One region of the Streptomyces sp. NBC_00122 genome, then DNA from elsewhere that is predicted to be linked to it. Evidence: riboswitches for the same ligand, from Rfam matches in the RefSeq annotation. Region 1 holds a riboswitch; each other region holds the start of a gene.

Region 1 (9,823 bases):
AGGGAAGTACTGCCGCAGGAGGCCGTTGGTGTTCTCGTTCGAGCCTCGCTGCCAGGGGCTGCCGGGATCGCAGAAGTAGACCGGCACGTCCGTGGCGACACTGAAAGCGTGGTGGGCGGCCATCTCGGCGCCCTGGTCCCAGGTCAAGGACCGTTTCAAGTGGGGCGGCAGGGTCTGGACCGTGTCGACCAGTGCCTTGCGGACAGCGGCGGCTCCGTGGCCGTTGGGAAGGTGGACCAGCATCAAGTAGCGAGTGCTGCGTTCGACCAGGGTGGCGATGGCGGAGCGGGAGTTGCTGCCGATGATGAGGTCGCCTTCCCAGTGCCCGGGGACAGCGCGGTCTGCGACTTCTGCGGGCCGCTCGCTGATCATCACCATTGGGTGGGGGAACCGCTTCCTGCGGCGTGCTGAGTGGCGATGGGGCCGGCGCACTGCGCGTCCGGTCCGCAAAGCGCGGGTCAGTTCCCGCTTCAGCTCGCCGCGGCCTTGGACGTAGAGAGCTTGGTAGATCGTCTCGTGAACCACGTGCATCTCCGGCCGGGCGGGGAAGCGTCTGCGCAGAGCGTGGCAGATCTGCTCGGGACTCCAGCGCAGGGTCAGGTGATGCTGGACGAAGTCACGGAGCTCCGGGTTCTGGCCGATCTTGCCGACCTTCGGCCGAGGCCGTCGCCGAATTGCTCGCCGGTGGGCCGCATGCGGTCGGTAGTACCACTGGCCGCTGGGCAGGACCGTGCGGTTGCGGCGGATCTCCCGGCTGATGGTGGACGGGCTGCGTCCCAGCTCGGCAGCGATCGTGCGGACTGACGCCTTCTCCCGGAGGCGGTCGGCTACGTGGATCCGGTCCGCCTCGCGCAGGTAGCGCGAAGGAGCGTCGTCCTCGGGCTCCTGGGCGGCCGCCGGCTCTGGGGCCTCGGTGTACCGCCACGGCCCCGTTTCCACGAGAGGCGGTGCCGCCTTGTTCTTCCCGGACGCCTGCCGGCCGTTACGCCATCGCCTGCCTGTCCCGTCGTTGATGCCAACGATCCCGCAGGCGTCCAGGTGAGAAGTCCCTTGATCCACGAGCAGAAGGTATGTCTCCCGCTCGCGGCTCAACTTCTTGCGTCCCTGTGGCCGTCGATCCGCCCGAACCTCGAAGTCCATCGCATCCCCTGAGCTGGGGTGTTGCGACGACCACTAGAACTCAAGCACGCGCCGGGCCCTGCGCGCTGTCCGGCGCCGTCCGCGGCGCCGTCCGCTTCACTGTCCGCGGCGCAGGGCCTTGAGGACGCCCTTGGCGAAGTCGTCCACCGACGCGTCGTACGCCTTCAGGCTCTCGGGGGTGGGCTGGGTGCGCGCTTCGGCCGTGACCGTCACGTCGATCATCAGGTTGCTGTCCCGCAGGCGCAGCTCACGGACCTGGCGCAGCTCGGTCGGCTTGTCGTAGGCGAACCGGTAGGCCTCCTTACCGACGCCCTTCACCTCGGTGAGGCCGCTGTCCGGCATGGCCTTGACCGTGTCCTCCCGGCCCCTGGCGAAGACGTCCTTCGCGAAGTCGACGCTCTCGGTGTAGGCGAGGTCCAGCTCGACCTTGACGCTGCCGTACTTCGCCGGGCCGGACTCGACGAGCGGCTGTTCGCACTTGACGCCCGGGGCGCCCCCACCGGACCGCTTGATCCGGTCCGCGGCCTCCTCGCGCGCACCCAGCGGGTCGGCGAGCTCGCCGTAGGGCAGCACGTTGCAGATCTCGTCCGTGGCCGCCCAGTGGTAGCCGCCCTTGCCCTCCTGCGAGACCTCTCGGTCCGCGTCGCCGCCGCAGGCGGTGGCCGCCAGGACGAGAGCCACGGCGACCGTTCCACGGCGCGTAAGACGGCGTCGGCGCATCCGGTTCTCTCCTGTGTCGAGCGGGTCGGATTCCACTCAACCAGCCTGCCACCAAGGGGAGTTGCGTACCGGAGGAATTGCGGAAGGAGAAGTGGAACTACTGGGTCCGCTACGGCGTCCTAGGCTGTGTCACAAGTCCCCGCCTCCCGAGAATCGAGGGGACGTCATGATCCACCCGACCTTCCGCCGGATCGTGGCCCTGGCCTCCGGCGCCCTGCTCGCCGCCGGGCTCTCGTCCGCCGCGCCGGCCTCGGCCGCCATCGCCGCCCGGACCCGGACCCAGACGCAGATCCAGACACCGCTCGTCGTCAACGCCCGCTGGGGCGGGCACCCCACCTACGACCGGATCGTCATCGACCTGCGGGGGTTCGCCCCCGGGGTGAGCGTCACCTCCGTCCCGCACCTGTTCTACGACGGGTCCGGCAAGCCCGTGCCGCTGGCCGGGAAGTACTTCCTGGAGATCCGCCTCAACCCCGCCGCCGCCCACGACGACGCGGGCCACAGCACCTACCAGGGGCCCGCGCTCCAGAAGATCAACCTCAGCAAGCTCAAGGGCCTCGCCCTGACCGGCGACTTCGAGGGGTACGTGACCTTCGGCGCCGCCTTCGACACGGTCCCGTACTACCGCACCTTCTCCCTGCACTCGCCGGAGCGGTTCGTCGTGGACATCGCGCACCAGAGCGGGTGCTGAACCCCGGGATGCGCACAGTCCGAAATGTTCCTAAGGTCGATGGACAGGGATACGCCGCAGGAGAACCCGGTTCCCCTCCACTGACGGCGTCAGCCCCCCGATCCCGTCAGGAGATGAACCGCATGACGTCTGCGTCCGACACTCCTGTCCTCGACACCCTCGCCGCCATGACGCTCGACTCGCTCGAGCGGTGCGGCCTGTCCGCGGACACCCTCATCCTCACCCGCATCGCCGCGCTCGTCGCCATGGACGCGCCCGCGATGTCCTACGTCGCCCACGCCGGCCCCGCCATGGAATCCGGCGTGGACGCACAGAAGCTCCAGGACGTCCTGGTGGCCATCGCGCCGATCGTGGGCACCGCCCGCGTCATGTCCGCGGCCACCCACATCACGGAGGCTCTGGGGATCGCCATCGCAGTGGCCGAAGCCGAATCCCGATCCGAGTCCTGAGCACCATCCGCGGCGGGTGAGGACGATGTCCCTGTCGCCCGGATCCGGCACGCCGGCGCGCGCACGCGCGTCGGCGCGCCTGGCCGTGGTCTGCGCGCTGGGAGCGGCGGTGTCGCTGGTGGCGGCGAGCGGGTTCGGCGGTCTGGTCATCCTCGCCGCCGGGGTGGCCTGTTCGGCGCTCACGGCGATGGGTACGTGGTGGGCCCTGTCCCATCGCGGGGCGGTGCGGGCGGCCGGGGTGCTGGTCGCGGTGGCCGCGCCCGTGGCCGTCCTGGTGCTCTACACCCGGGCGGGCCTGTGGCCCACCCTGCTGGCCGCGATCGCACTGTGGGCGGCCGCCGTGGCGTGCTCGCGGTGGGCGCTGCTGCGGGCGCGGAAACCCGAAGGCATGCGTGCCGTCCCGTGCTCCCTCCCCCGGCATCCGGTACTGATCATGAACCCGAAGTCCGGCGGCGGCAAGGTCGGCCGCTTCGGGCTGGTCGAGAGGGCCGAGGCGCTGGGCGCCCGGGTCGTGCTGCTGGGCGGCGAGGGCGAGGCGGACCTCGCGACGATCGCCCGCCGGGCGGTCGCCGAGGGCGCGGACCTGCTGGGGGTGGCCGGCGGCGACGGCACCCAGGCCCGGGTGGCCGAGGTGGCCGCCGAGCACGGCCTGCCGTTCCTGGCGATCTCCGCGGGCACCAGGAACCACTTCGCCATGGACCTCGGCCTGGACCGGGAGGACCCGTCCCGGTGCCTGGACGCGCTGACCGACGGGGAGGAACTCCGGATCGACCTGGGCGTCGTGGGCGGCCGCGCCTTCGTCAACACGGCCTCGTTCGGCGTCTACGCACAGGTCGTGCAGCGCCCGGAATACCGCGACGCCAAGGCGGGCTCGATCCTGGACGCGCTGCCGGACCTCCTGCTCGGATACTCCGGCCGCCCGCTCGACGCGCAGACGGACGACACGAAGCTGGAGTCCCAGCAGGCCCTCCTGGTCAGCAACAACCCGTACTCCACCCCCGATCCCACGTCCGCGGGCGGCCGCAGGCCCCGGCTCGACCAGGGGTCGCTGGGCGTCGTCGGGATCCGGGTGGGCAATGCGGCCCAGGCGGCGGACGTCGCCGTCAGAGGGGCCCGTGCGGCAGGTCTGCACGTACTGACCTCCCGCAGGATCGTCGTCACCTCGGACGGCGACCGCATCGCGGTCGCCGTGGACGGCGAAGCCCTCACCCTGCCCGCCCCCGTCACCTGCACCATCCGTCCGGGCGCCTTGCGCGTTCTGGTACCCAAGGACCGGCCCGGGTCCCGCACGCCCGCCCCGCCCCCCGACTGGCGCGAAGTCGTCGCGCTGGCCTTCGCCCGCCCGACATGAAGATGCCCTCTATGAGACATACCGCCACAATTAGCCATGTCTGTCGTTCCCCCCAGGTTGGAGACAGCCGTGAAGGACCTCGAATTCGAGCAGAAGAGTTCGCTGACACGCCTTGAGGCCGCCGATCAGCTCTCCGCGCTCGCGGACGCCCTCAGGCGCGGCGGCACGGCCGAACTGGATCTCGGGCCCGGAACGCTGACCCTGCGGATCCCCGACGAACTCCGCACCGAAATCGAGGTCGAGGTCGGCGACGGGGAGATCGAGCTGGAGATCGAATTCAAGTGGCCGACCCTGCAGGCAGCCGCGACGAAGGAATAGGCCTCGCCCGCGATCCGCCGTCCCCGCCGTTCGGTCAGGGTGCGGAGCGACAAGGAGCAGACCATGACCAGTCCAGCCGACCGGGCCCGGATCGGGCGCGCGGTCCGCAAGCAGGTCAGCCGGGCCTCGCACGGCCGGTGGACCCCTGCCGAGGACCGTCCCGATCCCCTGTGGGTGCTGCAGCGGCAGGCTGCCGACCGGGTGGCCGAGCTGCTGCCGATCCGCTACGGACGGATGGCGGTCTCCCCGTTCACCTTCCTGCGCGGCGCGGCCGCCGTCATGACCGCGGACCTGGCCGCCGTACCGAACACCGGTCTGACCGTCCAGCTCTGCGGTGACGCGCACCTGATGAACTTCGGCGTCTTCGCCTCACCCGAACGGGCCCTGCTGTTCGACCTCAACGACTTCGACGAGACCCTGCCCGGCCCGTTCGAATGGGACGTCAAGCGGCTCGCCGCCAGCGTCGCCGTGGCCGCCCGCGACCGGGGGCAAGGTGACGCACGCGCGTGGCAGGCCGCTCTCTCCGCTGCCGAGACCTACCGGCGCGCCATGCGGCAGCTGGCCGGGCAGGGCGAGCTCGCCGTCTGGTACCAGCGGATCGACCCCTACGAGGTACTCCCCCTGATCCGCCAGCGCAAGCAGCGGGGACGGGCCGAGGCGAACCTGGAGCGCGCCCGCGGACGCACCAGCCTGCAGGCGCTCGACAAGCTCACCGAGATCCGGGACGGACGCCGACGCATCATCGACGACCCCCCTCTGCTGGAGAACGCCGGCCGGCGCGCGACACAGGCCGTCGACAAGATCTTCAGGGAGTACCGCAGCACCCTCCCCGAGGAGCGCCGCCTCCTGCTGGACCGCTACCGGTTCGTCGACGCGGCCCGGAAGGTCGTCGGCGTGGGAAGCGTGGGCACGCGCTGCTACATCGCCCTGCTGACCGGCCGCGACGAGCAGGACCCGCTCTTCCTCCAGATCAAGGAGGCCGTGCCGTCGGTGCTGGAGGCACACCTGCCGGCCGGCAGTCATGACCATCACGGCCACCGGGTGGTCGCGGGGCAGCGGCTGATGCAGGCCACCAGCGACATCTTCCTCGGCTGGACGACCGGACCGGAGGGGCGCCACTTCTACTGCCGCCAGCTGCGCGACATGAAGGGATCGGCGGTGGTCGAGACCATGACCCCGTCCGCGCTCCGCGACTACGCCGGACTGTGCGGGATCGCCCTGGCCCGCGCCCACGCCCGTACCGGCGACCGCATCGCCATCGCCGGCTACCTCGGCAACGGCGACGCCTTCGACCGGGCCGTCGCCGACTTCGCACTCGCCTACGCCGACCAGACCGTCTCCGACCACGCCGCGCTCACCGCTGCCGTCTCCGCCGGCCACATCATCGCCACCCCCGACGTCTGAACGGGAACACCCGCTCAGGGCCGTTTCGGCTTCCGGGCCGGCCGGAAACGAGTGATCTTCCCCCGGGTGGTGTGCCACCGCTCTCTCATCTGGCCGACCACGTTGTCCCATTCGCGGCGGACCTCGTCATCGGGCGGCCGCTCGCCCTGGCGGATCCGGCCGAGTTCGTCGTGCACCTCCCGGCCGAGCGCCGCCGACCCCACCACGACCAGCACGACGGCGAAGAACGACGAGAGCATCGCGAAGACCACGCCCACCGCGCCGTAGCGGTCGGCGTAGGAGTTGAACAGGCGCGGCAGATAGAGCTCCGCGGCCACGAAATAGACCGCCGTCGCGACGGACGCGATGACTCCGAACGGCAGGAGATCACGCCAGGCGATCCTTTTCGCCGAGAGGATCCAGCCGCCCCAGATAAGGAAGATCCCGGTCAGCGACGCCTCGGCCAGGCTCACCGCCAGCGTGAGGTGTCCGCGGCCGGTGACGGCGACGAGCCAGCCGCTCGCCGGCACGTAGAGCACGAAGACGAGGGCCCACTTCGCGTCGTTCACCGTGTTGCGCACGCTCAATGGCCGCAGCTCCCACGTCTGCTCGAACAACCGCTGCACCGCCCGCGCGAAGCTCAGCGTGGAGATCAGCAGGAACAGGGCCCCGAGGACGCCGAGGCTCGTGTCGGCCGCCGAGGAGAAGAGCTTCCGCACCGCGTCGGCTCCGGCCCCCGTGAGGCCGTACCGTTCGATGATCCGGTCGGCGACGTCCTTGTCACCGATGCCGGCCAGAACGGCGCCGCAGAGGATCGCGAGGGAGACCATCGTGGTCAGCATGCTGGAAGCCAGCGCCATCGAGCGGTCGAACCCCGCGATTCTCTGGAATCGGTTCACCACGCGGAGCGCGAATGCCGGACGCAGCCAGAACGTCAGCGTTCTCAAGAATCGCTCGCGGTCGATCTGAGCCGCCCTCCCCTCCGTGGATCGCGGAGGTCCGTGCCCGGGTGCCTGCCGGAGCGTCCCTCACCTGTGCTCGGGGTTCTCGAAGTCGAAGCGGCACCCCGCGTCCCACTCCGACCGCTGATTGCCGTGGGCGGGGATGCCGCCGGCGTCCTTCAGCATCCTCGCCATGTGGAGCATGTTCCAGGTCATGAAGGTGGTGTTGCGGTTGGTGAAGTCGTTCTCCGGGCCGCCCGAACCCGGGTCGAGGTACGAGGGACCGGGGCCGGCCTCCCCCACCCAGCCCGCGTCCGCCTGCGGCGGGATCACGTACCCCAGGTGCTGCAGGCTGTACAGCACGTTCATCGCGCAGTGCTTCGCACCGTCCTCGTTGCCCGTGATCAGACATCCGCCCACGCGGCCGTAGTAGGCGTACTGGCCGGCCTCGTTCAGGATCGACGAACAGGCGTAGAGACGTTCGATCACCTGCTTCATGACCGAGGAGTTGTCACCCAGCCACACCGGCCCGGCCAGCGTCAGCATGTCGGCGCCCATCACCTTGCTGTAGACGACCGGCCACTCGTCCGTCTCCCAGCCGTGGTCGGTCATGTCCGGCCACACACCCGTGGCGATGTCGAGGTCCACCGCCCGCACGACCTCGACCTGCACGCCCTGGCGTTCCATGATGCCGCGGCTGAGGTCGATCAGGCCCTCGGTGTGGCTGCGCTCCGGCGACCGCTTGAGCGTGCAGTTGATCACCAGGGCCCGCAGGTCCCCGTACCTCTCTCCCGCCTCCGCCATCGTCCTGTCTCCTTCACGCGGCAGGAGCGAGCCGGGCTCGCGTACCGCCCTGGTGGGGGAACGTGTACCGCACTGCGCCCTCCACTTCACCAGGCCGCTCCCCCGTGCGCCCGACGGGCTGGGCCACCTGCCGTACTCCGGGCACCGCCTGGTGGTGTTCGGAGCGGTTTGTCACCTCTCCGCGCGGCCGACTAGGGTCAATGGGCCTTGGTGTTCGGGAAACCGGTGCGAAACCGGTGCGGCCCTCGCCACTGTGATCGGGAAGTCCGGCTCCATTCCTACGGAAGCCACTGGGCCCGCGCGGGAGACCGCACGGCCCCGGGAAGGCGGAGTCCGGGCATCAGTACCCGTGAGCCAGGAGACCGGCCGGGGCGCGCTGTCCATCCACGAGGTGCTGGAGAGGTCTTCCCCACTCATGCATATAGCCGAGGGGTTTCTGCCCCCGTTGCACGCGGTCGCCTGGGGCGCCGCGTCCGCTCCCTTTGTCGTACACGGAGTACGCGCCCTCACCCGCGAGGTGAAGGCCAATCCGGAGAGCACGCTGCTGCTCGGAGCATCCGGAGCATTCACGTTCGTCCTGTCCGCCCTGAAGATCCCTTCCGTGACGGGCAGTTGCTCCCACCCCACTGGTACCGGGCTCGGGGCCATCCTCTTCCGGCCGCCGATCATGGCGGTGCTCGGCACGATCACCCTGCTCTTCCAGGCGCTGCTGCTGGCGCACGGCGGGCTCACCACCCTCGGCGCCAACGTGTTCTCGATGGCGATCGCCGGACCCTGGGCGGGCTACGGCGTCTACCGGCTGCTGCGGAAGTCCGGCCTGCCGCTGATGGTGACCGTGTTCTTCGGCGCCTTCTTCGCCGACCTGGTCACCTACTGCGTGACCTCCGTCCAGCTGGCGCTGGCCTTCCCCGACCCGGGCACCGGATTCCTGGGCGCGCTGGAGAAGTTCGCCGGCATCTTCGCGCTCACCCAGATCCCGCTCGCGGTCAGCGAGGGGCTGCTGACGGTGCTCGTGATGCGGCTGCTGATGCAGTCCAGCAAGTCGGACCTGGTCCGGCTCGGCGTCGCCAAGCTCACCGGATCCGGGACGAAGCAGGAGGCGTCGGCCTGATGACCAGGAACGCGAAGATCAACACCCTGCTGCTGCTCCTGGTGGCGGCGCTGGCCGTGCTCCCGCTCGTGCTCGGCCTGGGCGAGGGCAAGGAGGAGCCGTTCAGCGGCGCCGACGCGCAGGCGGAGGCGGCCATCACCGAGCTGGAGCCGGACTACGAGCCCTGGTTCTCGCCGCTGTACGAACCCCCGTCCGCGGACATCGAGTCGGCGCTGTTCGCCCTCCAGGCGGCGCTGGGGGCGGGCGTGCTCGCGTACTACTTCGGCGTCCGCAAGGGCCGCCGCCAGGGAGCGGAGGCGGCGGCCGCCGCGGCCGCGTCCACGTCCGCCACGGAGTCGTAGCCGGTGCTGCCGATCGACGCGGCGGCGCACAGCAGCCGCTGGCGCCACCGCCACCCGCTGGAGAAGGCCCTGCTGGGGATCGGACTGACCGTCACCGCGGTGTGCCTGCCCCCGTGGCCAGGCGGTCCGCTGGTCGCCGCGGCCACCCTCGCCGTGCTCCTCGGCCCCGCCGGGGTGGCCGGGCGGCAGCTGTGGCGGGCCTTCCGGATCCCGCTCGGCTTCTGCTTCACGGGGGCGCTGCCGCTGCTGTTCGCCGTCGGCGGGCCCGGCGGGATCGTCTCGCTGGCCCCGGACGGCCCCCGGCACGCCGCGGAGCTGCTGCTGCGCACCTCGGCGGCCTCGCTCGGTGTGCTGCTGTTCGCGTTCACCACCCCGGTCTCGGACGTGCTGCCGCGGCTGGTCCGGGCGGGGGTGCCGGCTCCCGTGGTGGACGTGGCCCTGGTCATGTACCGGATCGGGTTCCTGCTGCTCGACTCCCTCGCCCGGATCCGGCAGGCCCAGGCGGCCCGGCTCGGCACCACCGGCCGGGCGGCGGCATGGCGTTCGGTGGGCGGTCTCGCCGCGACCTCGTTCG
Region 2 (9,823 bases), 230 kb from region 1:
GCACCACGCCGAAGATGATCCAGAAGGAGACCCAGGTCCGGGTCATCGGCTACGGCGCGATGCTCACCGAGTCGTTCGTCGCGGTCATGGCGATCATCGCGGCCTGCATCATCGAGCCCGGTCTGTTCTTCGCCGTGAACTCCCCCGCCGGAGTCATCGGCACCACGGTCGAGACCGCCTCGACGGCGGTGACCAACTTCGGCTTCGCCATCTCCCCGGACGCACTCGCCCAGGCCGCGAAGGACGTGGAGGAGGCCACCCTGCTCTCCCGTACGGGCGGCGCGCCGACCTTCGCACTCGGAATGTCGGAGATCTTCTCGGCCGTCCTCGGCGGCGCCGGGATGAAGGCCTTCTGGTACCACTTCGCCATCATGTTCGAGGCGCTGTTCATCCTGACCACGCTCGACGCGGGCACCCGCGTCGGCCGGTTCATGCTCCAGGACACCCTCGGCAACGTGCACAAGCCCTTCAAGGACGTCAGCTGGAAGCCGGGCGTCTGGCTGGCGAGCGCCATCGTCGTCCTCGGCTGGGGCTACTTCCTCTGGGTCGGCATCAAGGACCCGCTGGGCGGCATCAACCAGCTCTTCCCGCTGTTCGGGATCGCGAACCAGCTGCTCGCGGCGGTCGCCCTGGCCGTCTGCACCACCCTGCTGGTCAAGTCCGGCCGGCTGAAGTGGGCCTGGGTGACGGGTGTTCCGCTGGCGTGGGACGTGGCGGTCACGCTCACCGCGAGCTACCAGAAGATCTTCTCCGACGACGTGAAGGTCGGCTTCTTCGCGCAGCGCGACAAGTACCAGGCCGGGATCGACGCGGGCAAGGTCCTGCCGCCCGCCAAGAACATGGACGACATGCACACCGTGGTCACCAACGCCACGGTGGACGGCGCCCTGTCGGCCCTGTTCGCGATCCTCATCATCATCGTGCTGGCGGACGCGGCCCGGACCTGCTTCAAGGCCGTCAGCAGCCCGGAGTCCGTGAAGCTCGCCGAGGTCCCGTGGACCGAGTCGAAGATCATCGCTCCGGCCGGGCTGATCCCGACCGCCGAGGAGAGGGCGGAGCTGGCCCTGGCCGGCCTGGACTCGGGCGGCGGCCGGGCCAAGGAGCCCCTGTCCTCATGAGCGGCTCCACGAGCGGCCGTACGAGCCTGCGCGGCGTGCTGGCGCGGGCCCGGTTCTACGTACGGGAGTTCTCGGGGGAGGCGGCGTACGACCGGTACGTGGCCCACGCCCGCTCCCACGACCCGGACGCGCGGGTCCTGACCCGCCGGCAGTTCGAGCGGGCCCGCACGGACGCGCGCGAGGCGGACCCCCGCGAGGGCTTCCGCTGCTGCTGAGGGGCAGCCGAAGGGCCCCGCCGTAAAAGGGTGGGTCTCTTCGCCATGCCTCCGGCAGACTCGATTGCATGGACATCACGATCAGGCCGGTGCGGCCCGCCGACCACGCGGAACTGGGCGAGATCACCGCCCGGGCCTACCTCGCCGACGGACACCTGGACTTCGGCGAGGACGACGAGTACCTGCACGTGCTGCGCGACGTGGCCGGCCGGGCCGCCGAGGCCGAGGTCCTCGTCGCCGAACGGGACGGACGGGTCCTGGGCGGAGTGACCTTCGCCCCGCCCGGCAGCCCGCTCGCCGACATCGCCGGCCCGGACGAGGCCGAGTTCCGGATGCTCGCCGTGGCCCACGACGCTCGCGGCCAGGGTGCCGGCGAGGCCCTGGTGCGGGCGTGCGTCGAACGGGCCCGGGCCATCGAGGGCGTGACGGCGCTGGTGCTCTCCACCCAGCACTCCATGGCCGGCGCCCACCGGATCTACGCGCGACTGGGCTTCGTACGCACTCCCGAGCGGGACTGGTCACCCATCGACGACCTGAAGTTGCACACTTATCGGTTGAAGCTGTAGCCACGCCGACACAACATGTAGGGGCTGCCGCATCCGGCCGCCCCCACATGTATGCTCATGCCTGCTGTCGCCGCAGGGGAATCCGGTGCGAATCCGGAACTGTCCCGCAACGGTATGAAGTGCACCGATCGGTGCATAGCCAAGTCCGAGGACCTGCCGACAGCGCGCCCGGCTCGACCGAACCGGGTGCCGATACGTCCGGGCCTCGCGGTTGGGCCGGTGGACGCCATGCGGTCTACGCGTTCCGCCACGCCCGCATGCGCCCGCTCGCGCCCCGCCCCGCCGATGTCCGGGCCGAGCGAGGGAGAGCTCCCGCCGTGACCATCGCGCCTTCCGCACCGCGCGCCGAGTCCACTTCTGGCGACAACACCGAGGGCCCGGGGGCCACGCTGCTGCGTACCCTCACCGAACTGACGGCGGACCTCCCCGACACCGACCCCGGCCGGGTCGCCGCCGCCGCGCTGCGCGGCCGCAGCTCCGCCGCCGACGACGCCGAACTGCGCGCCCTGGCCACCGAGGCCGCCGCGGGGCTCATCTCCGAGGACCCGGCCTACTCCCGCCTCGCCGCACGGCTGCTGACGCTCGCCGTCCGTGACGAGGCCGCCGGCCAGGGAGCCACCTCCTTCTCCGAGTCGGTCGCGGTCGGGCACCGCGAGGGGCTCATCGCCGACCGCACGGCCGATTTCGTACGCATCCACGCGAGCCGCCTGGACGCGCTGGTGGAGCACGCCCTCATCGAGGGCGCCGACGACCGCTTCGGCTTCTTCGGCCTGCGCACCCTGCACAGCCGCTACCTGCTGCGCCACCCGATCACCCGCCAGGTCGTGGAGACCCCGCAGTTCTTCATGCTGCGCGTGGCCTGCGGCCTCGCGGAGGACGAGAGCATGCGCGCCGTCGAGGAAGTGGCCTCGCTGTACCGGCTGATGAGCCGCCTCGACTACCTGCCCTCCTCCCCCACGCTCTTCAACTCCGGCACCCGGCACCCGCAGATGTCCTCCTGCTACCTGCTGGACTCCCCGCTGGACGAGCTCGACTCGATCTACGACCGCTACCACCAGGTCGCCCGCCTCTCCAAGCACGCCGGCGGCATCGGTCTGTCGTACTCCCGCATCCGCGCCCGCGGTTCGCTGATCCGCGGCACCAACGGCCACTCCAACGGCATCGTGCCGTTCCTGAAGACCCTCGACGCCTCCGTCGCCGCCGTGAACCAGGGCGGCCGGCGCAAGGGCGCCGCCGCCGTCTACCTGGAGACCTGGCACGCGGACATCGAGGAGTTCCTGGAGCTCCGCGACAACACCGGTGAGGACCAGCGCCGTACGCACAACCTGAACCTCGCCCACTGGGTGCCGGACGAGTTCATGCGCCGCGTGAACGCCGACGCCGACTGGTCGCTGTTCTCCCCGGCCGACGTACCCGAGCTGGTGGACCTGTGGGGCGACGAGTTCGACGCCGCCTACCGCAAGGCCGAGGAGTCGGGCCTGGCCCGCAAGACCATGCCCGCCCGCGACCTGTACGGCCGGATGATGCGCACCCTCGCGCAGACCGGCCAGGGCTGGATGACCTTCAAGGACGCCTCCAACCGCACGGCGAACCAGACCGCCGAGCCGGGCTCGGTCGTCCACTCCTCGAACCTGTGCACCGAGATCATCGAGGTCACCAACGACGGCGAGACGGCCGTCTGCAACCTCGGCTCGGTCAACATGGGCGCGTTCGTCATCGACACGGCGAACGGTCCCGACATCGACTGGGAGCGGCTGGACGAGACCGTCCGCACCGCCGTGACCTTCCTCGACCGCGTGGTGGACATCAACTTCTACCCGACCGAGCAGGCCGGCCGCTCCAACGCCCGCTGGCGCCCGGTCGGTCTGGGTGCGATGGGCCTCCAGGACGTCTTCTTCAAGCTGCGGATGCCCTTCGACTCCCCCGAGGCGAAGGCCCTGTCCACCAAGCTCTCCGAGCGGATCATGCTGGCCGCGTACGAGGCCTCCTGCGACCTCGCCGAGCGCAGCGGCCCGCTGCCCGCCTGGGACAAGACCCGCACCGCCCGCGGCGTCCTGCACCCGGACCACTACGACGTCGAGCTGAACTGGCCGGAGCGCTGGGACGCGCTGCGCGCCCGTGTCGCCGAGAGCGGCATGCGCAACTCGCTGCTCCTGGCCATCGCCCCGACGGCGACGATCGCCTCGATCGCGGGTGTGTACGAGTGCATCGAGCCGCAGGTCTCCAACCTCTTCAAGCGCGAGACGCTGAGCGGCGAGTTCCTCCAGGTCAACGCGTACCTGGTGGACGAGCTGAAGCAGCTCGGCGTGTGGGACGCCCAGACCCGCGAGGCGCTGCGCGAGTCCAGCGGCTCGGTGCAGGGCTTCGGCTGGATCCCGGCCGAGGTGCGCGAGCTGTACCGCACGGCGTGGGAGATCCCGCAGCGCGGTCTGATCGACATGGCGGCGGCCCGTACGCCGTTCCTCGACCAGTCGCAGTCGCTGAACCTGTTCCTGGAGACGCCCACCATCGGCAAGCTCAGCTCGATGTACGCGTACGCCTGGAAGCAGGGGCTGAAGACCACGTACTACCTGCGCTCCCGCCCGGCGACGAAGATCGCCCGCGCCGCGTCCGGCTCCGCCGTCCCGGCCGCCGCCACCCCGCTCCCGCAGGCCGTCGACGCCGATGCCCTGGCCTGCTCCCTTGAGAACCCCGAGTCCTGCGAGGCCTGCCAGTAATGAGCTCCACCGACAACAAGAACCTCCTGGACCCGGGCTTCGAGCTCACGCTCCGCCCCATGCGCTACCCGGACTTCTACGAGCGCTACCGGGACGCGATCAAGAACACCTGGACCGTCGAGGAGGTCGACCTCCACTCGGACGTCGCCGACCTGGCGAAGCTGACGCCCTCCGAGCAGCACATGATCGGCCGGCTGGTCGCGTTCTTCGCGACGGGCGACTCGATCGTCTCCAACAACCTGGTGCTGACGCTCTACAAGCACATCAACTCCCCGGAGGCGCGCCTGTACCTGTCGCGCCAGCTGTTCGAGGAGGCCGTGCACGTCCAGTTCTACCTGACGCTGCTCGACACCTACCTGCCCGACCCGGACGACCGCTCGGCCGCCTTCGACGCGGTCGAGGAGATCCCGTCGATCCGTGAGAAGGCGCAGTTCTGCTTCAAGTGGATGGACTCGGTCGAGAAGATCGACCGGCTGGAGACGGCTTCCGACCGGCGCCGCTTCCTGCTGAACCTGATCTGCTTCGCCGCGTGCATCGAGGGCCTGTTCTTCTACGGCGCCTTCGCGTACGTCTACTGGTTCCGCTCGCGCGGTCTGCTGCACGGCCTGGCCACCGGCACCAACTGGGTGTTCCGCGACGAGACCATGCACATGAACTTCGCGTTCGAGGTCGTGGACACGGTCCGCAAGGAGGAGCCGGAGCTCTTCGACGACGCGCTCCAGCAGCAGGTCACCGACATGCTGAAGGAGGCCGTGGAGGCGGAGCTGCAGTTCGGCCGCGACCTGTGCGGCGACGGCCTGCCGGGCATGAACACCGAGTCGATGCGCGAGTACCTGGAGTGCGTCGCGGACCAGCGACTGGTCCGCCTCGGCTTCCCGCCGGTGTACGGCTCGCAGAACCCGTTCTCCTTCATGGAGCTGCAGGGCGTCCAGGAGCTGACGAACTTCTTCGAGCGCCGTCCGTCGGCCTACCAGGTCGCGGTCGAGGGCACGGTCGACCTGGACGAGGACTTCTAGCCCGTCCGCGCATGTGCGCACGGAGCCGGAACGCGAAGGACGACCGCGTTCCGGCTCCTCGCGTTCGGGGGCCGGGGCTCAGTGGGCCATGCGTCCCCGACGCCAGGTGACGAACCGGATGCCGCGCCGGCGCGGGGTGGGCGGCAGACCGCCCGCTCGCTGGCGGGGCAGCCACACCAGCCGGGTCGCGGCGGCCCGCAGCTGCCGGTCGATCCGCCGGTCGCCGCGCGCCCCGTACAGGCTGGGCCCGAGCAGGACGGCGGCGATGACCAGAACGGCGAGGTAGTTCACGAAAGTGCTCATACCTCCACTGTCCGCCTGTTCGGCCATGATCGACGAGTGGCAGGACTGTCATCAAAGAACGAATTACTGCCACACTGGGGCCATGCTGACCAATGTGGCCGTGGCTCTCGTCGACGGTGTCGCCCCGTTCGAGCTGGGGATCTTCTGCGAGGTCTTCGGAATCGACCGCAGCGACATGGGACTGCCGGTCTACGACTTCGCCGTATGTGCGGCGCAGGAGCGGCGCTCCCCGACCGGCGACGGGCATTTCGAGATCGTCGTCCCGTACGGCCTGGAGCGACTGGAGAGCGCGGACCTGATCTGCGTGCCGGCCGACCGCCGGGCCGCGACCCGCGAGTACCCCGAGCCGCTGCTGGCGGCCCTGCGCCGGGCCGTGGACCGGGGGGCACGGGTGCTGAGCGTGTGCAACGGGGCCTTCATGCTGGGCGCGGCCGGCCTGCTCGACGGCCGCCGCTGCACCACCCACTGGATGCACGCCCCGACCCTGACGCGCCGCTACCCGCGAGCCCTGGTCGACCCCGACGTGCTGTACGTGGACGAGGGCCAGGTGATCACCTCGGCGGGCACCGCCTCGGGCATCGACGCCTGCCTGCACGTGGTACGGCAGGAGCAGGGCGCCGAGGTGGCCAACACCATCGCGCGGCGGATGGTCGTACCGCCGCACCGGGACGGCGGGCAGGCGCAGTTCATCCGGCGCCCGCTCCCCCGCACGGCCTGCGACACGTTGGGCGAGGTGATCGGGTGGATGGCCCGCCACCTGGACGGCGAGATCACCGTCGAGCAGCTCGCGGAGCGCGCGCACATGTCGCCGCGCACCTTCGCCCGCCGCTTCCTCCAGGAGACCGGCACCACCCCGTACCAGTGGGTGCTCCGCCAGCGGGTCCTGCTGGCCCAGGAGTTGCTGGAGTCCACCGACGAGACCGTCGACGCGATCGCGGGCCGGTGCGGCTTCGGCAACGCGGCCGCCCTGCGCCACCACTTCCTGCGGACGCTCGGCACCACGCCGAACGCCTTCAGGCGCACCTTCCGGGGGCCGCAGGCCGCGGCCTGACCGGTACGCTCTGGCCGAGAAACAGGGAACCTTTGGCCCAAACCAAGTCCCTGCGTAGTCAAGCGGTATCGTACCGTGATGAGGCCTGACCTGGCCGCACCCGTACAGCGTCCGGCCTCGCGCCGCTCACCACTGCCCAGGGGGGCCTGCTATGACCCGTACCGCCCGTATCCTCGCCGCCGCCGCGTTCGCCGTTCTGCTCGTCGGCGGCGCGGCCGCGACCGCTTCCGCGGACAGCGGCTGGGGTTTCGCACCAGTCGACAGCGGCTGGGGCGCGGCTCCGGCCGACGCCGCGTCGAACCCCGTTCCCGGCGACAGCGGCTGGGGTTCTGCCCCGCGCTAGTCCAGAGCCGTGCGCACCTGCGGCAGGACCCCGATCCGGTTCCGGATCGGGGTCCTGCCGCAGGTGCGCGTGCGTACGCCGCGGGAGATCAGTCGTTCGGGACGGTCTCGTAACGCGGGGTGCCCTCTTCCATCTGCCGCAGGGCGTCCTTGCGGTCCCGCTTCGAGAGCCGGTCGATGTACAGGTACCCGTACAGGTGGTCGGTCTCGTGCTGCAGGCAGCGCGCGAAGTAGCCGGTGCCGCGCACCTTGATCGGGTTGCCCTGCGCGTCGTGGCCCTCGACCTCGGCGTAGTCCGGGCGGGCCAGCGAGGCGTACGCCGTCGGGACCGACAGGCAGCCCTCGTTGGAGTCGTCCAGCACCCGCGCGCCGGCCGGCAGCTCCACGAGCTTCGGGTTGACCACGACACCGGTGTGCCGCACGCCGTCGTCGTCCGGGCAGTCGTACACGAAGACCTTGGCGTCCACGCCGATCTGGTTCGCGGCCAGGCCCACACCCTCTGCGGCCTTCTGGCTGGCGAACATGTCGTCGATCAGCTGCGCCAGCTCGTCGCCGAACTCGGTGACGTCCTTGCACTCGCGGTGCAGGACCGGGTTGCCGACCACCGTGATCGGGCGGGCGGTGCCGCGCTCGCGGTGGGCGAGCTCGCGCTCCGCACAGTCCTCGGTGTCCACGACGTACCCGTCGTTCACCTCGGTACCGGCCGCCTCGGCCTCGACAACCTCGTTCTCCTGCTGCGCCATATCCGCCGTACGCCTTCCGTAAGTCACCGATGTGCCCGTACAGCCTACGGCCCGGCTCAGCAGACTTCTTCGAGATCCCGCCACTCCCGGCTGTCCGGGCTGTCGGCGACCCAGCCGTCGAGCAGTCCGCGCACCAGGCCGGCCGGAGCCGCGATGCCGCACTCCCGCTCGGGCACCCACAGAGATCCGGAACCGGCCGTGCGGTGACCCAGCGGTCCGGGGTGCCCCGGCTCGCTGTGGTCGTGCGGGTCCAGGTGCTCCCCGTCCCCCTCGTCGCTCGGCATCTCGCTCTCCGAACAGGTCCGGCACAGCAGCCGCACCGACGAGGACCAGTCCTCGGCGGCGAAGCCCGCGTCCGCGGCCAGCTGCTCCAGCGCGTCGCGGTCCGTCTCGCCGGCCGCCTCCAGCAGCACCACCCAGGTCGGCACCGGCGACGGCGCCCACAGCTCGATCTCGTCGAAGACCGGGTAGGAGGGTCCGGCCGCGGTGACCCGCTCGCCGTGCGGGACCCCGTCGTGGAGCACCACCTCGCCCCAGCGGCGCCCCGAGGAGGGCAGCGGGATCGACAGGACCTCGATGCGGGCCGGGTCCAGCCGGCGGCCCCAGACCACCTCGGCCTCGCCCTCGGGCGACAGCCGAACGGCTGCGCTGCCGAGCTCCATGCCGACCGGCTCACCGCCGTGCTTCCCGTTGCCCGCTCCGGCGCCGTGCGGGTCGCCGGGCACCTTGAGCCCGTACGCCTGCCAGGCCCGCCTGGCCAGCGGCCAGTCCTGCAGGGCGGTCGCGGCGATCCCCACGTTCCACCAGTCCGGGGCGCCGGTCTCCCGGTCCAGCAGGGCCACGGCGCGCAGCCCGGCGGACCGCGCCTGCTCCCAGTCGTGCCGGAACTTGTGCAGCAGAGCCAGGTTGAACCAGGACTCGGACAGCCAGGGCTCCAGGTCCGCGGCTCTGGTCAGGAGCGCCCCCGCGTCCTCGTACCGCCCGTCGCCGATCAGCGTGAACGCGCGGTCGGTGGCCTGCCGCCACGAGGCGGAGGGCCGATGCCGTACCTTCCCGAAGATCCTCACGATTCCCGCCTGCCGGTCCTACAGTGCAACCTTGCGGACACTCTCACGGTCCCTCTTACAGGCATCCAACCATGCCCACTCGGACGGCCGCTCATTACCCATGGGTTACCCAGGTTGGACAGGAACAACTCTGTCACGTCCACCCCTGGCCAGAACCCTCGCCAAGCCCTCCACGACCTCCGGCTGGTACTCGTGCCCGGTGCCCAGGCGGAGCTGCTCCAGAGCGGCCAGTGAGCCGCCCGGGTGACGGTTCCCGCCGGCCAGGTCGTCGTACGCGTTCACCGCCCGCACGATGCGGGCGGCGACGGGCTGCTCCCGGTAGGGATCCGCCTGCCGCTCCACCACCACGGCGACCTCGGCCGGCACCCCGGTCTGGCGGGCCACCTCCCCGCCCAGCTCGGCGATCCGCCGGGCTTCGGCGGCGGGCAGCTGCGCGGTCGCCCCGTCCGGGACCGGGTCGACGAGGGAGAGCTGCCCGATGTCGTGCATCAGCGCGGCGTACTCCAGCACTGTGAGCTCCCGCTCCGACAGCCCCAGCTCCCGGCCGACGGCGCAGCTCAGGGAGGCGACCCGGCGGGAGTGGCCGGGCGGGGTGTAGCCGGCGATCTCCGTGGCCCGGGCCAGGGAGGTGATGGTCTGGCGGTAGGTGGTGCGGATCGCGGTGATCCGGTGGAAGGACATCTGG
Region 3 (9,823 bases), 1.6 Mb from region 1:
GCGTGGGATACGCGTTCTCCGAACGCCGCAAGGCACTGCTGCCCGAGTACGAGGAATTGCGGCAGTCCCTCGCCGAACAGGGCCGGGGCGCGGAGTTCGGCCGCATCCTGGCGCAGCGCCGCCAGGACGGCATCGAGGTCGAACGCGAGGTGCTGGGGCCGCTGTTCGCCTTCCTCGGCGACACCCATGTCAGCGTGTTCGCGGACAATCCGTGGCTCTTCGACTACCCGGTGCTCATCACCGAGTGCACCTATCTCGACGACGCCGAACTCGAGCGGGCCGACCGGGTCGGACACACCGTCTGGAGTCGGCTGAAGCCCGTCGTCGAGGCCCACCCGCACACCCTCTTCGTCCTCACCCACTTCAGCCTGCGCCACTCGGACCAGGACGTCCTCGCCTTCTTCGGCGACGAGCGGCCCGGCAACGTGCTGCTGTGGGTGCACCCGGACAGCCGGCTGCCCGAACAGCACCAGCAGCCGGGTCGGTGACCGGGCGCTGCGTCCGCGTCGACGGGGGTAGCGGTGTCGCGCGGGCGGGTCTCGGGCGGCTTCGGCTTCTCGCCCACGCCGCCCCCGGGAACGCGTGCGATCGAGTGTTCAGCGTTCAGCGTTCGAGTAGGGCCCGGAGCGCCTCGGCGATCTCGGCGGGAGCCTCCTCGGCCATGAAGTGGCCGCACGTGACGGTCCTGTGCTGCAGGTCGGCGGCCCAGGTGTGCCACAGGGCGGCCGCGTCGAAGCCGAGGGCAGCGCCCCAGTCCTGCTGGAGCACGGTGACGGGCATCTTCAGCTGATGGCCGGCCGCCCGGTCCACCCGGTCGTGCTCCATCAGGTGCCGGTCTGCTCGTACGCGTGTCCCGCGCGCAGCACGGCCGGGGCCGGGACGGACGCCGGGTCGCGCGGGTCGTGGCCGACCAGGGAGGCCAGGACCAGCGCGGCGTCCTCCACCGTGCGGGTGATGGGGCCGACGTGGTCGAGCGACCAGGACAGGGACGTCACGCCGTACCGGGGGACCAGTCCGTACGTCGGCTTCAGGCCGACGACCCCGTTCAGTGCGGCGGGTACCCGGATCGACCCCCCGGTGTCGGTCCCCAGCGCGAACGTGGCGGCTCCGGCGGCCACGGCGACCGCCGACCCGCCGCTGGAGCCACCGGCGACCCGCCCCCGGTCCCAGGCGTTGCCGGTCTGAGGTGTGGTCAGGCCGTAGGCGAATTCGTGCGTGTGGGTCTTGCCGACGAAAGCCGTGCCGGCCGCGGAGAGTTGCGCTGCGACCGTGGCGTCGGCCACCGCCCGGTGGCCGTCACGTACCCGGGAGCTCGCGGACGTGGCCATCCCGGCCACATCGATCAGGTCCTTCAACCCGGCGGGAATGCCGTGCAGAGGTCCTCTGATCCGGTCGGTGGCGGCCTCGTCCGCCGCACGTCGCGCTGCCTGCCGTGCGTGATCCGCCGTTACCGCGGCGTAGGCCCGCAGGCGCGGTTGGACCTGCTCGATGCGCTCCAGTACCGAGTCCACCAGCTCGACCGGAGACAGCCGCCGGGTCCGTATGGCCTCGGCGGCGTCGGCCACGGTCAGTTCAAACGGCTGCATCGTGCTGCTCCCCTCCCGCGCGGTACGCGGCGGCCGGCGGTGTGTCCCCGAAGTCCAGTTCCCGCAGGACGGAGACGACGGAATGGATGTGGTCGGCGGTGGCCGCCACTCCCGCGTGGCGCTCGTTCGCCAGCGGGAGTCCGGATCGCGCGGCCCAGCGAGCCGCCTCCGGCGGCGTGAGATCAGCGGCGGACATGTGTGGCCTTCCTGATCGGGCTGAGGGGCGGCGAGTGATCACCGCCACGCTAAAGCTAACAGGTTGCGTTAGCTGACGGCAGAGCCTACGTTACTTAAAGCGAACCAATCGCTTTTGAGTGTGGATCCGCCCTCCGTAGACGAAGGAAGACATCTCTCGTGCGCACAGCTCCGCCCGCCGAAACCGCCCCGCCCGCCGCCGCTCCGTCCTGGGCGATCGGTGACGTCACCGTCCACCGCATCGACGAGATCCCGCTGCCGCCGGAGACCGGCCCCTGGCTCCTGCCGGCCGCCACCGCCGACGTCGTCGCCGAACAGGGCTGGCTCCGGCCCGACTTCGCGGATCGCGACGGGATCCTGCGCATCGACAGCCACAGCTTCGCCCTGGTCGTGGACGGACTGCGCGTACTCGTCGACACCGGAGTCGGCAACGGGAAGACGCGCGCGAACCCGGCATGGCACGACCTCCGCACCGACTACCTCGCACGCCTCGCGGCGGCGGGGTTCGCTCCGGAGTCCGTCGACCTGGTGGTGCTGACCCATCTGCACACCGATCACGTCGGCTGGAACACGCGGGAAGCCGAAGGTGCTTGGGTGCCGACGTTCCCCAACGCCCGCTACCTCACGGCGAAGGCGGAGTACGACTTCTGGGCCGCGTACGACATGGAGGAGGCGCGGCGCGCCATGTTCCGCGACTCCGTGCATCCGGTCGAGGAGGCGGGTCTGCTCGACCTGGTCGACGTGCCGTCCGAGGGCATCGACATCGCCGCCGGTCTGCGCCTGGTGCCGGCCCCGGGGCACACTCCTGGCCACGTCGCCGTCCAGGTGAGCAGTGCCGGTGCCACGGCGGTGATCACCGGGGACTGCATCCATCACCCCGTACAGCTGGCGCATCCGGGAATCGGCAGCTGTGTCGACATCGACCCCGAGCAGGCCGAGGCGACCCGCCGTTCGCTGCTCGCCTCGCTCGCCGACACCGACGGCCTGCTCCTCGGCACTCACTTCCCTCCGCCGACCGCCGGCCGTGTCGTCACCATGGGCGACGCCTACCGGCTCGAGCCCGTGCCCGGCCGGGGCGCGGTGGCCGGAGCCTGACCGCCGGCGCATCGGGCCGCGGCGGCCGACGCGGGACCGCGGGGTGGAGTCGACCGCCTCGGTGGCATCCTGCGGCGGAGCGAACCGGCTGGAGGCGGCCTCTCGTGAACCCGCCGCGCCCGGTCAGCGGGACGTGTCGCCGCCGTTCAGGACGTCCTGCACGAGCCGGCGCGCGTAGGCGGCGGTGAGGTCGCCGGGACGGAAGAGGATGCGGTACATCATGGGCGCCACGACCCGGTCGAGGACCGACTCGACGTCGGGGGCGTCCTCGCCGCGCTCCGCGGCCCGGGTGAGCATGATGTCGATCTGCTCGGCCGCGTACGCGGAGCACCGCGCCGCGTTGTCACCGCCGGGGTCCCCGAGCAGGGCGTCGCGAATGTAGGCCCGGCCGATGGGAGAGGCCATCTCCTCGATGAACTGCTCGGCCCAGTTCCGCAGGTCGGTCGGCAGGTCTCCGTGGTCCCGCGGCGGAGCGTCCGGCCGCAGGTGCTCCACGGCGACGTCCGACAGCAGCTCCTGCAGGTCGCCCCAGCGCCGGTAGATCGTCGACGGAGTGACGCCCGCGCGGGCCGCGACGAGCGGAACGGTCAGCTCGGGGCGGCCCACTTCCTCCTGGAGTTCGCGCACGGCGGTATGGACCGCTTCCTGGACACGGGCGCTGCGGCCGCCCGGGCGAACCATGGGTTTGCGACTCATGTGAGCAGCTTAAAGCAAAGTCCTTGCTTCATGGGGCAACTTAAAGCGAACCGATTGCTTTAGCTCCCGAGGGTGAAGTAGCGTGCTTAAAGCAAATCATCCGCTTTAAGTCGGGAGTTGTTGATGGTGAAGCGCCTGCCCTTCGTGCTGGACGCATCCATCCTGATCACCCTGCTGGCCGCCTCCAGCGCGCCCACTCCCCTCTACCCCGTGTATCAGGACCGGTGGGAGCTGTCCGCGCTGTCCGTGACGGTGGTCTTCAGCGCGTACACCCTCGCCCTGCTGGCGGCCCTGCTCACCACCGGGGCCCTGTCCGACCACGTAGGGCGGCGTCCCGTGCTCATGTGCGCGCTCACGCTGGAAGCGGCCTCGATGGCAGCGTTCGCGAGCGCCGACGGCATGGGAGCCCTCATCGCCGCGCGCGTGCTGCAAGGACTCGCCACCGGCGCGGCCACCAGCGCGGCGGGGGCCGCCCTGGTCGATCTCGACGAGCCGGGGCACCCCGGCCGGTCCGCCCTCACCAACAGCATCGCGCCGGCGGCAGGGATGGCCGTCGGCGTCCTGACATCCACCGTGCTCATCCGCTACGTACCCGGGCCGACCGTGACCGTGTACCTCGCGTTGATGCTCGTATTCCTCGGGCAGGCAGCCGCCGTCTCCCTTTCCCCCGAGACCGCCCGTCCCCACACCGGGGCGTGGCGCTCCTTGCGTCCGCGCCTCGCCGTCTCCCCGGCCGCCCGCGGGCCCCTTGTGATCAGCGGCGGGGGAGTCATCGCCGTATGGGCGCTCGGAGGCTTCTACTCCTCCCTCGGCCCGGCCTTCGTCCGCCTCGTGGCCCCCGACGCTCCGCAGGCGGCCGGAGGCATGGTCTTCTTCACCCTGAGCCTGTCGGCGGCGCTCACGGTCCGGGCCACCCGCGGCCTACGCCCCGTGACCGCCACGCTCCTGGGCTGCTCGGCGGTTCCCGTTGCCGTGGCCCTGTCCCTGGCCGCCATCCACCTGGTGAGCCTGCCTGCCGTCTTCGCCGCGGCCCTCCTGGCCGGTGTCGCCTTCGGCGCGGTGTCACAGGGCTCGCTGCGCATGGTCCTCGCCCCGGTCCCGCAGCCCGACCGGAGCACGACGCTGGCCGCGTACTACGTGCTCTCCTACGTGGCGATGAGCCTGCCGGCCGTGGCCGCAGGCCTCCTGACGGAGGTGTACGGCCTGCGGACAGCGGCCCATCTGTACGCCGTCCTCGTCGCCCTGCTCGCCACGGCCGCGCTGCTCACCCTCGTTGCCGCCGCGCTCCCTCATCCCGGACCCGGGTTCCCCCGGAGCGTGGTCGCCGCCCCGGAGGTCCCCGCGGGACCACCGGCCGATGTCACGGTCGGACGAGGCCGTGTGGCCTGGGCACGGAGTGACCGCGGTAGTACACGAGGGTGAGAGGCCCGGAGCCACCGGACGAGCGGGTCGTGGGTCGGGGGTCCCCGCCCCGCCCCCCCGCTACTCCTCCAGCAGGCCCGGGACCTGCCGCGGCCGTCCGTCGGCGTCGATGGCGACGAAGGTCAGGACGGCGGTGGCGACCTCGGTGGCGGGAGTGGTGGTGATGTTCCAGCGTTCCGCGGTGACCCGGACGGAGACGGTCATGGAGGTCCGGCCAGCTCGTTCGAGCGTGGCGTGGACGGTCAGCAGGTCCCCGGCACGGGCTGGGGAGTGGAAGGTCATGCGGTCCACGGAGACCGTGACGGCGGGGCCGTCGGCATGGCGGCCCGCCGACGCCGCGGCCGCGTCGTCGATGAGCTTCATGACGACGCCGCCATGAATGGTCCCGTAGAGGTTGGTGTCGTGCTCGCTCATGATGTGGGCGAGGGTCACACGGGAGTCGGCCGGCGCCTTGTGGGCCCTGGCGCCTGCGGTGATGTCCGCGGTCACGGAGCTCTCCTTCGCGAGTCGTGCGGGGGCGGTCCCGGTGGACCGGCCGCAGGCGCGAAGGAGCGGCGGGCACGCATGCGCCCGCTGCCGCCGGCCCGCCCTCGAGGCCACCGAGATCTCCGTACGCGTCTTTCGCGCACGGGCAGCGGCAGGTCTTCGGACTCGCGGGCGGGCCGGCGTACGCATGGCGCGTACGGAGGCACCTACTGGCCGTTGCTTCCCAGGTCCGTCCCGGACCCAGTGCGTATGACGGCGGTCGTTCCCGCTCACCGCTGCGGGGCAGTCCCGGATTCCCACCGGGTTCCCTCTTGCGACGCATCCCGCCTGGCTGACGGGGCGAACCAGCTGCCGGGCCAGCCTAAGGGCTGTCCCGCGGGCGCGGGTGCCGCTCGTGCGTGACCCCCGCCTCACCCGGCCGGCTCCGGCTGCTCGGCGGCCGACCGTTGCCGCGGTACGGATTCGGCCTGCCGTAGGACCGTAGGACGGCCCGGCCGACCGCCAGGGCCGGGACCAGGACCAGGGGTGATGGAAAGTCACTGGCTTCCCGTGCCCTCCAGCGGCGAGACTTCCGGCGTGACGCTTCACGAGAATGAGATCCCCGTCGACGAAACGCTGGTCCGGTCACTGCTGAAGGCGCAGCGCCCGGAGTGGGCCGCCCTGCCGTTGTCGCCCGCAGGCGCAGGCACGGACAACACCATGTACCGGCTGGGCGATGACCTGCTCGTGCGACTTCCGCGAACCGCCGACAACGGACAGTCCGTGCGGAAGGAGCAGGAATGGCTGCCCCGCCTGGCGCCCCTCCTCCCGTGTCCGGTTCCCGAGCCCGTCCACGCCGGGACACCCACCGACGCCTTCCCGGTCGTCTGGTCGGTCTATCGCTGGATCGACGGTGACGAAGCCGGCCCGGACACCGTCCGGGACTGGGCCGCCTTCGGAGCCGACCTGGCGGCGGTCGTGAGGGAGCTCCACGCCATCGACCTCATGGGAGCGACCCGCGCAGATGGCCTCAGCTGGTACCGCGGAGGCAGCCTGGGGCCGTGCGACCAGTGGATCAGTGGATGTCTCGACGATTGCCGGACCACCGTGGGTTCTGAGCTCGACGTCGACACTCTGGAACAGCTGTGGCGAGCCGCGCTCGCACTGCCCGAGCCCTCCGGACCTCACGTGTGGCTCCACGGAGACCTCAAGCCGACCAACCTCCTGGTCCGGGACGGCAAGCTCCACTCGGTCATCGACTTCGGAGGACTCTCGGTCGGATTTCCCGACGCTGAGCACTCCACGGTCTGGGACCTGCCGCCACAAGCCCGACAGGCCTACTGGGACACCTTGAACCTCGACGATTCGACCTGGACCCGCGCCCGCGCCTGGGCGGTCGCGGTGGGCGTCAGCGGGATCTCCTACTACTGGGACACCTTCCCCGCCTTCGTCGCCGAATGCCGAGCACGCCTCCAGGCGATCCTCGCCGACGCCGCCACGCGTTGAGCGGCCTCCCCGACCCAGGAGGAAGCGCCGTACGGCGCAGGTTCAGTGACAGTGGGTGGGACGTTCAGAGCCCGTGCTGGTCGAGAACGGCCATCAGCTTCCGCTTGGTGTCGTTTCCGTCGACGGTGGCGGTGATCGCTTCGTCCCCGATCTCCAGCCGGGAGACGGCGGAGAGATAGCCGAGCCCCCGCTCGAAGGAACGCGCCCCCGCCAGTCGGCGCAGGTCCTTCTCGGTGAAACGCAAGGCATGTGTCACGGCATCCATTCAATCGAAGGGGAGGCCACCGGCACCACGTTTCGGTTCCCACGCCTTGGGCGGTCCGGGCCACGGCGGGGGCAGCCGTGCGGTTCAGCTCCGCAGGCACCACTCGACGAACCCCGCGACGCTTCCGTCCACCCCGGCCTCCTCGTTCGCCACCGCGGCCGTGCGGAAGAAGTGGACCTCCCGGAAGTTGAGTTCCATGGCCTGTACGAGGCTGTGCAGGCCGAGCGCCTCACGGAGCCAGGTCCGGGCGCCGGTACTGTCTTCGAGGCCGGCCGGTACCAGGCCGTGCTCGGCGAGCAGGTCCGTCTTGCTGATGGCGACCGCGAGGCGCGAGCGCTGCAGTGGGGCGCCCATCGCGGCCACGGCCTGGACCGAGCGGGCGAAGACCTCCTCCGGATCGACCGTGGAGCCGAGGGTGCGGTCCAGCAGCGGGCCGGGCGGCGGCTCCATGGTGGTCCAGAACGCCTTCACCGCCATCGGGTCCAGCACGAAGACGAAGGTGCGCGCGGCCCGTGCGTAGCGCAGCGCGTCGGTGTCCTCGCGGTCGACGAACCGCTCGCCGGCCGTGTCGAAGAGGTGGATCAGCCGCTGGGACCGGCCGCCGCCGAGGACGAAGGAGTGTGCGCGGGGCAGGGTCTTCTGGGTGGCGCGGGTGTGCCCCCGCATCCGCAGTACTTCGCGCAGCACCTGGTAGTTGGTGTCCGACTCCTCGTCGGCGAGGGTGATCGCCGGACCGCCGTTCGCCGCGGCGTGCTCCAGGGACAGCAGCATGGCCGCCATCAGCTGGGTCTTGCCCGCCGCCTGTCCGCCGATCAGCGGTATCACCACCTCGGGCATGTGGCCGGCGTCCGTGTTCATCGGCTTCCCGCAGTGCGGGTGGACGCAGTACGCCTGGAGCCGCGAGTTCCGGCCCATCAGCATCAGCAGCGTCGGCATGCGCTGTCCGCACTCGCAGCGGCGCCGGAAGATCCCGTACGTCCCCGGGCGGATGTCGGCGTGCCGACGCCGGCAGGTGGGGCTGGGGCAGTCGTACGACGGGTAGGGCACTCGCTCGAAGCAGTGCGGGCAGAGCATTCCGGTGCGCAGCCGCTTCATCCACAGCACTGCCCGGTCGACGGCCCTCAGGGTGCCGGCGAGGAGCCGGGCACCGCCCGTCAGCAGCGCCAGGACGAGCGCGTGCAGGGCGAACAGCAGGCCGAGCAGCGGAACGGCCAAGGCCGCGCCCGCGCAGAGTCCCAGGTACAGAGTCAGGCCGTACGGGATCGTGAAGGCCCGGTGCCTTGTCGGGGCGACGAACTGCCGTGAGGTCACGGCGCGGAAGGAATCGCCGACCGTGGTGGTGTACGAGCGCCCCTCCAGCGTGAGCAGTTGGCGCAGGTCGCGTGAGGCCGGACCGAAGAAGTAGTTGCGGTACGCCTTCACCTCCTCGTCCTGGGGGCGGTAGGGAGGCAGCGTCCGGAACTCGGGGGTGCGCCGGTACACGACGCCGACCAGCGTGCGTCCGTACCCGGCGAGCACCTGCATGACCAGCGCGAGACCCCGCAGGGTGGCGATGAAGGGGACGAAGGCCAGGTACCAGGAGAGCCCGAAGAGGAAGAGGACGGGGAGCAGGACGAACCTGACGATTTCAGCCACGGAGTGTCACCGTCCCTTCTTCTTCCGGGAGCTGTCGGATGCCGAGGTGCCGGACGCCGCGGTGTCCGGCGGGTCGGCGGCGGCGGGCGCGGTGCGCCGGCCGCGGAACCAGAGCTTGCGGGGCGGGCCGGGCCGCCGGGCCTCGGCCCCGTCGGCGTAGTGGTCGGCGAGTGCGGCCTCGTGGGGCCGCACCGCCTGCTCCAGCCGTTTCAGGTCCGCCACGTGCCAGTGCCCTTCGGGATGGGCCCGGATGGCCTCGACGATCTCCTCCTGGGCATGGGAGAGCCGGGCCCCCGCGGGCAGGGTGGCGACGGTGGCGACATGACTGAGCAGGATGTCGTCGATCCGTTCGCCTCCCGTCACCCCCTGGCGCACGAGCGACAGGTACCGGTCCAGGTCGCGGTTGTTCAGCTCCGCGAGGCGGCCACGGAACCGGCTGACATCGGCGGGCAGGCGCAGCAGGGCCGGCACCAGGTAGAGACGCTTCAACGCCCGCGGCGCCGCCCACGGGCCGGTCTGCTGGATCTCGAACGCGGCGAAGAGTTCCGTGGCCTCGCGGGCGTCACGGAGAGCGTCCTCCAGGTCGAGGGTGATCCGTACGCGCTCCGCGGCGTCTGCCGGCAGCCAGGCGAAGCGGCGCGGATGGGAGAGCAGGCGGCACAGGTCGAGACAGTCCGTGAGCGCGTCCTCGTCCTCGATCCCCTGGCTCAGGGCGCGGTCGAACCACTCGCCGACCACCGTGTCCACCGGCTCCGAGACGGGCAGCCCCGCCGCGATACGGGCCGCCTCCTGGTGCGTCCAGGTGCGCGAGGGCTGCCGCCACAGGCCGCGCAGCAACTCCTCGTCGGGCGACGTGCGTCCGCGGATCGTCAGGATCTTGAACATGAGCGGGACCGTGTTCCAGGGATCGCGCTCGGCCCTCGCCCGCAGGTGGTGCTCCAGGAGCAGGGGCCGGCCC

What was found. Region 1 has a riboswitch for cobalamin ahead of OG737_RS21490 (energy-coupling factor ABC transporter permease). Riboswitches for the same ligand answer to the same signal wherever they lie in the genome.
Region 2: it holds a riboswitch for cobalamin, as region 1 does, so the genes downstream of both, OG737_RS20440 (ribonucleoside-diphosphate reductase subunit alpha) here and OG737_RS21490 (energy-coupling factor ABC transporter permease) in region 1, are expected to answer to the same signal.
Region 3: it holds a riboswitch for cobalamin, as region 1 does, so the genes downstream of both, OG737_RS27745 (acyl-CoA thioesterase) here and OG737_RS21490 (energy-coupling factor ABC transporter permease) in region 1, are expected to answer to the same signal.

The regions. Positions count from the first base shown of each region.
Region 1 covers NZ_CP108191.1:4,499,871-4,509,693, reverse strand. Annotated here, with positions in the region: gene OG737_RS21540 (IS30 family transposase) at 1-1,140, opposite strand, end outside; gene OG737_RS21535 (hypothetical protein) at 1,237-1,821, opposite strand; gene OG737_RS21530 (hypothetical protein) at 2,027-2,551, shown strand; gene OG737_RS21525 (carboxymuconolactone decarboxylase family protein) at 2,674-3,000, shown strand; gene OG737_RS21520 (diacylglycerol/lipid kinase family protein) at 3,026-4,351, shown strand; gene OG737_RS21515 (amphi-Trp domain-containing protein) at 4,421-4,669, shown strand; gene OG737_RS21510 (DUF2252 domain-containing protein) at 4,733-6,073, shown strand; gene OG737_RS21505 (hypothetical protein) at 6,088-6,894, opposite strand; gene OG737_RS21500 (hypothetical protein) at 6,884-7,021, shown strand; gene OG737_RS21495 (flavodoxin family protein) at 7,081-7,797, opposite strand; cobalamin riboswitch at 7,965-8,183, shown strand; gene OG737_RS21490 (energy-coupling factor ABC transporter permease) at 8,213-8,908, shown strand; gene OG737_RS21485 (energy-coupling factor ABC transporter substrate-binding protein) at 8,908-9,249, shown strand; gene cbiQ (cobalt ECF transporter T component CbiQ) at 9,253-9,823, shown strand, end outside.
Region 2 covers NZ_CP108191.1:4,265,031-4,274,853, reverse strand. Annotated here, with positions in the region: gene OG737_RS20455 (carbon starvation CstA family protein) at 1-1,118, shown strand, start outside; gene OG737_RS20450 (YbdD/YjiX family protein) at 1,115-1,333, shown strand; gene OG737_RS20445 (GNAT family N-acetyltransferase) at 1,402-1,899, shown strand; cobalamin riboswitch at 1,944-2,075, shown strand; gene OG737_RS20440 (ribonucleoside-diphosphate reductase subunit alpha) at 2,217-4,616, shown strand; gene OG737_RS20435 (ribonucleotide-diphosphate reductase subunit beta) at 4,616-5,632, shown strand; gene OG737_RS20430 (hypothetical protein) at 5,711-5,935, opposite strand; gene OG737_RS20425 (helix-turn-helix domain-containing protein) at 6,018-6,986, shown strand; gene OG737_RS20420 (hypothetical protein) at 7,138-7,329, shown strand; gene def (peptide deformylase) at 7,418-8,071, opposite strand; gene OG737_RS20410 (hypothetical protein) at 8,128-9,138, opposite strand; gene OG737_RS20405 (HD-GYP domain-containing protein) at 9,244-9,823, opposite strand, start outside.
Region 3 covers NZ_CP108191.1:6,057,262-6,067,084, forward strand. Annotated here, with positions in the region: gene OG737_RS27710 (MBL fold metallo-hydrolase) at 1-488, shown strand, start outside; partial or broken gene OG737_RS27715 (alpha/beta hydrolase) at 604-825, opposite strand; partial or broken gene OG737_RS27720 (amidase) at 831-1,586, opposite strand; gene OG737_RS27725 (hypothetical protein) at 1,573-1,782, opposite strand; gene OG737_RS27730 (MBL fold metallo-hydrolase) at 1,941-2,876, shown strand; gene OG737_RS27735 (TetR/AcrR family transcriptional regulator) at 3,000-3,572, opposite strand; gene OG737_RS27740 (MFS transporter) at 3,696-4,994, shown strand; gene OG737_RS27745 (acyl-CoA thioesterase) at 5,055-5,483, opposite strand; cobalamin riboswitch at 5,634-5,793, opposite strand; gene OG737_RS27750 (aminoglycoside phosphotransferase family protein) at 6,057-6,965, shown strand; gene OG737_RS27755 (hypothetical protein) at 7,030-7,221, opposite strand; gene OG737_RS27760 (TRAFAC clade GTPase domain-containing protein) at 7,315-8,865, opposite strand; gene OG737_RS27765 (GTPase-associated protein 1-related protein) at 8,872-9,823, opposite strand, start outside.